DNA from 2 places in the Enterobacter sichuanensis genome. Region 2 is predicted to be linked to the other one. Evidence: predicted binding sites of a transcription regulator. Region 2 holds the regulator's gene; the other holds the start of a gene.
The links. Region 2 encodes Fur, which represses iron uptake genes when iron is present. Its sites were predicted from a motif close to ATAATAATGAGAACNACTATCAA; they were not measured.
Positions count from the first base shown of each region.

Region 1: sodA (superoxide dismutase [Mn]) is a predicted target of Fur. The motif match lies at 1,907-1,929, and genes of this name have one in related genera.

Region 1 is NZ_CP027986.1:4,619,573-4,622,992, reverse strand. It holds gene C1N69_RS22310 (alpha-galactosidase) at 1-530, shown strand, start outside; gene C1N69_RS22305 (MFS transporter) at 575-1,840, shown strand; gene sodA (superoxide dismutase [Mn]) at 2,003-2,623, shown strand; gene yiiM (6-hydroxyaminopurine reductase) at 2,694-3,368, shown strand.
Region 2 is NZ_CP027986.1:1,319,544-1,322,963, forward strand. It holds gene chiP (chitoporin ChiP) at 1-1,171, shown strand, start outside; gene chiQ (ChiQ/YbfN family lipoprotein) at 1,218-1,547, shown strand; gene fur (ferric iron uptake transcriptional regulator) at 1,656-2,102, opposite strand; gene fldA (flavodoxin FldA) at 2,393-2,923, opposite strand; gene ybfE (LexA regulated protein) at 3,079-3,366, opposite strand.

The DNA.
Region 1 (3,420 bases), 1.4 Mb from region 2:
TCGGTCATCATAAATGTCATGCCACCTTCCGCCAGCACAGCATTGAATTCCGCGGTTTGACAGCGCTGTTTGGCCATATGGGGCTGGAGCTGGACCCACTCACCGTGGATGAGAAAGAGCGTGAGGGATATCGTCACTATGCCGCCTTGCACAAGCAGTGGCGCGAGGTGATCCATCGGGGTACCCAGTGGCGCGTGGAGATGCCGGACGCCACCACGATGGCGCAGGGCATAGTGAGCGAAGATAAGACGTACGGACTGTTTATGGTCAGCCAGCTCGCAATGCCGGATTACACCCTGATGATGCCGCTGCGCATGCCGGGGTTAGAAGCCAGCGCGCAGTACCGCATCACGCTGCTCGATCATCCGAATATTCAGATTACGGGTGAGGGTGGGCACACCATGCGCAGGCTGCCGGCGTGGATGGACGCGCCGCAAACGGTGAGCGGTGAGTGGCTGATGCAGGCAGGGATTGCGCTGCCGATTCTGGATCCGGAAACCGCCATTCTGATTGGCGTGGAACGCGTGTAAGGGTGACGGGCCGGAGACCCGGCCCTCCGTTGAGGATAAAAATAATGAACACAACAACCTGTACCCACAAAGACAGCCCTAACTTCTGGATTTTCGGGCTGTTCTTCTTTCTCTACTTCTTCATCATGGCCACCTGCTTTCCGTTCCTGCCTATATGGCTGTCGGACATCATCGGGCTAAACAAAACCCATACCGGGATTGTTTTCTCCTGCATCTCGCTATCGGCTATCGCCTTCCAGCCGGTGCTGGGGGTGATTTCGGACAAGCTGGGGCTAAAAAAACATCTGTTGTGGATTATCTCCGTGCTGCTGTTTCTGTTTGCCCCCTTCTTCCTGTACGTTTTCGCACCGCTGCTGAAAACCAATATCTGGCTGGGGGCGCTGAGCGGCGGGCTGTACATCGGCTTTGTTTTCTCGGCGGGATCGGGGGCTATTGAGGCCTATATCGAACGCGTAAGCCGCAACAGCTTCTTTGAGTACGGCAAGGCGCGCATGTTCGGCTGTCTTGGCTGGGGGCTGTGCGCCTCAACGGGGGGGATCCTGTTCGGCATCGATCCGTCGTATGTCTTCTGGATGGGTTCGGGGGCGGCGCTGCTGTTGATGCTATTGCTGGTGGTCGCGAAGCCGAAGCCCAACCAGACGGCGCAGGTAATGAACGCCCTGGGTGCCAACCAGCCGCAGATTACAGCCAGAACCGTCTTTAACCTGTTTCGCCAGCGCAGAATGTGGATGTTTATCCTGTACGTGATTGGCGTGGCCTGCGTCTATGACGTCTTCGACCAGCAGTTTGCCACCTTCTTCAAAACCTTCTTCGCGACGCCACAGGAGGGGACCCGCGCTTTTGGCTTTGCGACGACGGCCGGAGAAATTTGTAACGCCATCATCATGTTCTGCTCGCCGTGGATCATTAACCGTATCGGCGCGAAAAACACGCTGCTGATCGCCGGGGTGATAATGGCGACGCGCATTATCGGCTCGTCATTTGCCACCACCGCTGTAGAAGTGATCGCCCTGAAGATGCTGCATGCGCTGGAGGTGCCGTTCCTGCTGGTGGGGGCGTTCAAATACATCACCGGGGTGTTTGACACCCGTCTGTCGGCCACTATCTACCTGATTGGCTTCCAGTTTGCCAAGCAGTCGGCGGCGATTTTCCTTTCTGCCTTTGCCGGTAATATGTACGACCGAATCGGCTTCCAGGAGACGTACCTGATGCTGGGCTGTTTCGTGCTGGCGATTACGGTGGTGTCAGCCTTTACGCTGAGCAGCAGGCGTGAGATTGCGGCAGGCAATAAGGCGGTAGAAGTCCATTAACGTCCTGATCCCATTCACCCTTTTAGCTTTGGTCAGAAAATGAATAACCTTATAAAAACTACGGCATTGATAATCATTTTCAATATCATTTAATTAACTATAATGAACCAACTGCTTACGCGGCATTAACAGCTGTGCCGCCCGACAATAATGGAGAGGATTATGAGTTATACACTGCCATCCCTGCCGTATGCCTACGACGCACTGGAACCGCATTTCGACAAGCAGACGATGGAAATCCATCACACTAAACACCACCAGACCTATGTGAACAACGCGAATGCTGCGCTGGAAAGCCTGCCAGAGTTCGCTAACCTGCCTGTTGAAGAGCTGATCACCAAGCTGGACCAGCTGCCAGCAGACAAGAAAACCGTTCTGCGCAACAACGCTGGCGGTCACGCGAACCACAGCCTGTTCTGGAAAGGCCTGAAAACCGGTACCACTCTGCAGGGCGACCTGAAAGCGGCTATCGAGCGCGATTTTGGTTCCGTTGACAACTTCAAAGCGGAATTCGAAAAAGCCGCTGCCACCCGTTTCGGCTCTGGCTGGGCGTGGCTGGTACTGAAAGGTGACAAACTGGCCGTGGTTTCTACCGCTAACCAGGACTCCCCGCTGATGGGTGAAGCGATCTCTGGCGCATCCGGTTTCCCAATCCTGGGCCTGGACGTGTGGGAACACGCTTACTACCTGAAATTCCAGAACCGTCGCCCGGACTACATCAAAGCGTTCTGGGACGTGGTGAACTGGGACGAAGCAGCAGCGCGTTTCGCCGCGAAAAAATAAGGTTGCATTGACGCCTGTGAGAAGCGAGTCTGATGACTCGCTTTTTTTGTATCTGCAGAAAGGAGCAGCGATGCATTATCCGGTGAATGTATTTACAGGCAAGGTAAGGGAGTACGACGGCAGCCGCCCGAGCGCCATCGCCAAAATTCAGGTCGACGGCGAGCTAATGTTAACCGACCTCGGACTTGCGGGTGACGAGCAGGCCGAAAAGAAAATCCACGGCGGACCCGATCGCGCGCTGTGTCACTACCCGCGCGAACACTATCAGCACTGGAGAACCGAGTTCCCCGAGCAGGCGGACCTCTTTGTCGCCCCCGCGTTTGGCGAGAACCTCTCCACCGAAGGGCTGACCGAAAAGAACGTGTTTATTGGCGATATCTACCGCTGGGGCGATGCCCTGATCCAGGTGACGCAGCCACGCTCGCCGTGCTTCAAGCTCAACTACCATTTCGGCATTCATGACATGTCCGCTCAACTGCAAAATACGGGTAAAACCGGCTGGCTGTACCGGGTGGTGCTGGCGGGGCAGGTGTCAGCGGATGCGCCGCTTGAGCTGGCATCACGTCTGAGTGAGGTGTCTGTTTATGACGCCTGCGCCATTGCCTGGCATATGCCGTTTGATGACGAGCAATATCATCGCCTGCTGTCGGCGGCGGGATTATCGACCAGCTGGACAAGAACGATGCAGAAGCGACGTTTACACGGCAAGATCGAAGATAATTCGCGGAGATTGTGGGGGAAATAACGGCACCCCTCACCCTAACCCTCTCCCCAAAGGGGAGAGGGGACGGCTCGGT
Region 2 (3,420 bases):
CTTCCAGTCAGGCTACGCCGCGGATATGTTCGGTCTGGATATTGCTGCGTTCACCGCGATCGAAATGGCGGAAAACGGCGACAGCGCCCATCCTAACGAAATTGCCTTCTCCTCCAGCAACAAAGCCTATAAAGAAGACTGGTCCGGAGATAAGAGCGGTATCAGCCTTTACAAGGCCGCAGCGAAATTTAAATACGGCCCGGTATGGGCGCGCGGGGGCTATATTCAGCCAACCGGCCAGACGCTGTTAGCGCCGCACTGGAGCTTTATGCCGGGCACTTATCAGGGGGCCGAAGCCGGGGCGAACTTCGACTATGGTGATGCGGGTGCGTTGAGCTTCTCTTACATGTGGACCAACGAGTACAAAGCTCCATGGCACATCGAAATGGACAAGTTCTACCAGAACGATAAAAAAACCAAAGTCGATTACCTGCACTCGCTGGGCGCGAAATACGACTTCAAAAACGATCTTGTTCTTGAAGCGGCATTTGGTCAGGCAGAAGGTTATATCGATCAGTACTTTGCCAAAGCCAGCTACAAATTTGATATCGCCGGTAGCCCGCTGAGCACCAGCTATCAATTCTACGGCACGCGCGATAAAGTCAGTGATGGTGGCGTCAACGACATCTATGACGGTACCGCATGGTTACAGGCTTTGACCTTCGGCTACAAGGTAGGCCAGGTTGATTTACGTCTGGAAGGGACGTGGGTGAAGGCGGAAGGGCAGCAGGGTTACTTCCTGCAGCGTATGACCCCGACCTATGCATCGTCCAATGGCCGTCTTGATATCTGGTGGGATAACCGTTCAGACTTCAACGCCGACGGTGAGAAAGCGGTCTTCTTCGGTGCGATGTATGACCTGAAAAACTGGAATCTGCCTGGCTGGGCGGTGGGGGCTTCCTACGCTTACGCCTGGGATGCAAAACCTGCCGATATGGCCACACCAGACGCTTACTACGATCCAAACTATCGCCTGAAAGAGTCCTCCTACAGCCTGGATGCGATCTATACCCTGCAGGATGGTCGCGCAAAAGGCACGATGTTCAAATTGCACTTCACCCAGTATGACAACCACTCCGATATCCCGAGCTATGCGGGCGGTTACGGCAACATCTTCCAGGATGAACGTGACGTGAAATTCATGGTTATCGCACCGTTCACCATCTTCTGATGAATCGTCCGGCGGGCAGTGCCTGCCGGACAGGAGACTGCACATGATGAAAAAAATCGTAATTGTCGCGCTGCTGGCGTCGGGACTGGTGGCGTGTGCTCAGACTCAGGCACCGAAAGAAGATTCCCGGCTGAAAGAGGCCTATAGCGCATGTATCAATACCGCGGAAGGTTCGCCGGAGAAAATTGAAGCCTGTCAGAGCGTGTTAAATGTGCTGAAGAAAGAGAAAGCGCATGAGCAGTTCGCGACGCAGGAGACGGTGCGCGTGATGGATTACCAGGCCTGTATCCAGGCGCGTAAAACCGGTAACGATCAGGAAGTGGCGAAGCGTTGCGACCAGATCTGGAAAGAGATTCGTAGCAATAACAGTAACTGATTCGCTATTACCATGCCCGGTGGCGCTGCGCTTGCCGGGTTTTTTTATGCCTGAAAACAGGCCCAAAAAAAAGCCAACCTCGCGGCTGGCTCAGAGCATGAACACAAATTATTTTGCGTCGTGCGCGTGATCATCTTCACGGCAATCGCCTTCTGCACAGTGACCATACAGGTACAGGCTGTGGTTGGTCAGGCGGATGCCATGACGCGCGGCGATTTCACGCTGGCGTGATTCGATGGAATCATCGCTGAATTCAATGACCTTGCCGCAATCGAGGCAGATCAGGTGATCGTGGTGCTGCTGCTGGGTCAGTTCGAAAACAGATTTACCGCCTTCGAAATTATGACGGGTAACAATGCCCGCGTCATCAAACTGGTTCAGCACGCGATAAACAGTAGCCAGCCCAATCTCTTCACCCATGTCGATAAGACGTTTATAAAGGTCTTCCGCACTGACATGGTGATTGTCTGGACCCTGAAGCACTTCGAGGATTTTTAACCGAGGAAGCGTAACTTTCAGGCCAGCCTTCTTTAATGCGGTATTGTTGTCAGTCATGCGGAATCTGTCCTGTTGCTAAACGATTCACTTCTTAGGAAGTGACAGAAAATGCACCTGGGATAATGCGTCTCATTATAGAACTGCCATGGCTAAATGAAAACTGCAAGTCTCAGGCAAAATATGCTTATAAAAACGTGGTATCACCAACAAACTTGCGTAATGGAAAACCACGTTTTATCAGGGAGACATTGTACAGGTCTGGACGAAAAAGTTAAAAGATTGTAGCGATTAATTTAATCGGTTTGACCTGGAACACGGGCGCAACCGCCGTTGCGCCGTGATAAAACTCAGGCGTTGAGAATATCGTCCAGGTGCAGCTCTTCGCGGATCTGCTTCACCCACTTCTCAACACGCTCTGCGGTCAGTTCTGGCTGACGGTCTTCGTCGATGGCCAGACCCACGAAATGGTCGTCATCCGCCAGGCCTTTAGACGCTTCGAAGTGGTAACCGGCAGTCGGCCAGTGGCCAACAATCACGGCGCCATTTGGCTCGATGATGTCGCGGATAGTGCCCAGCGCGTCACAGAAATACTCGGCGTAGTCTTCCTGATCGCCACAGCCAAACAGGGCAACCAGTTTACCGTTGAAGTCCACTTCTTCCAGCGTCGGGAAGAAATCATCCCAGTCGCACTGGGCTTCGCCGTAGTACCAGGTCGGAATGCCCAGCAGCAGGATGTCATAGCCTTCGAGGTCTTCTTTGCTGCTCTTGGCGATGTCATGCACATCAGCAACGTCTTTACCGAGCTGTTTTTGAATGTTTTTTGCGATGTTTTCGGTATTGCCGGTATCACTGCCGAAGAAAATGCCGATGATTGCCATGAGTAAAATAACCTCTTGAAACTTAATAGTATGGTGGCGCAATTTGGCCACGGATAAGGGCAATAATAGCAGAACTGGCAACCCTGCGGAAACAGCTATCACGCAGGACTGCACTCTGTGCTACATGAAAAGGGTCATTAAGGGGATTTTCAGACTTATGCCTGGCTGCGCAACGTCTCAAGCTGGGCGATCAACATCTCTTCAATGAGTTCGCTGCGGCTGATATTGCGCGCGTCAGCCAGCTCATTCAGCGCATCGACGGCGTCGGCGTTAAGCTTCAGTTCGACACGCTTAAGCCCACGATTTTTATCGCGTTTAAGCTGATTGCGTTTATTGATACGCAGCTGTTCATCGCGCGAAAGCGGATTCGTCTTGGGTCGTCCCGGGCGACGCTCATTCGCGAACAGATCTAGTGTCGTACGGTCCGTTTGTTCTTTGGCCATGATTCTGAGACTTCGGGGGAAACACGCCGCCCTGCTAATGCCCGGGCGATAAGC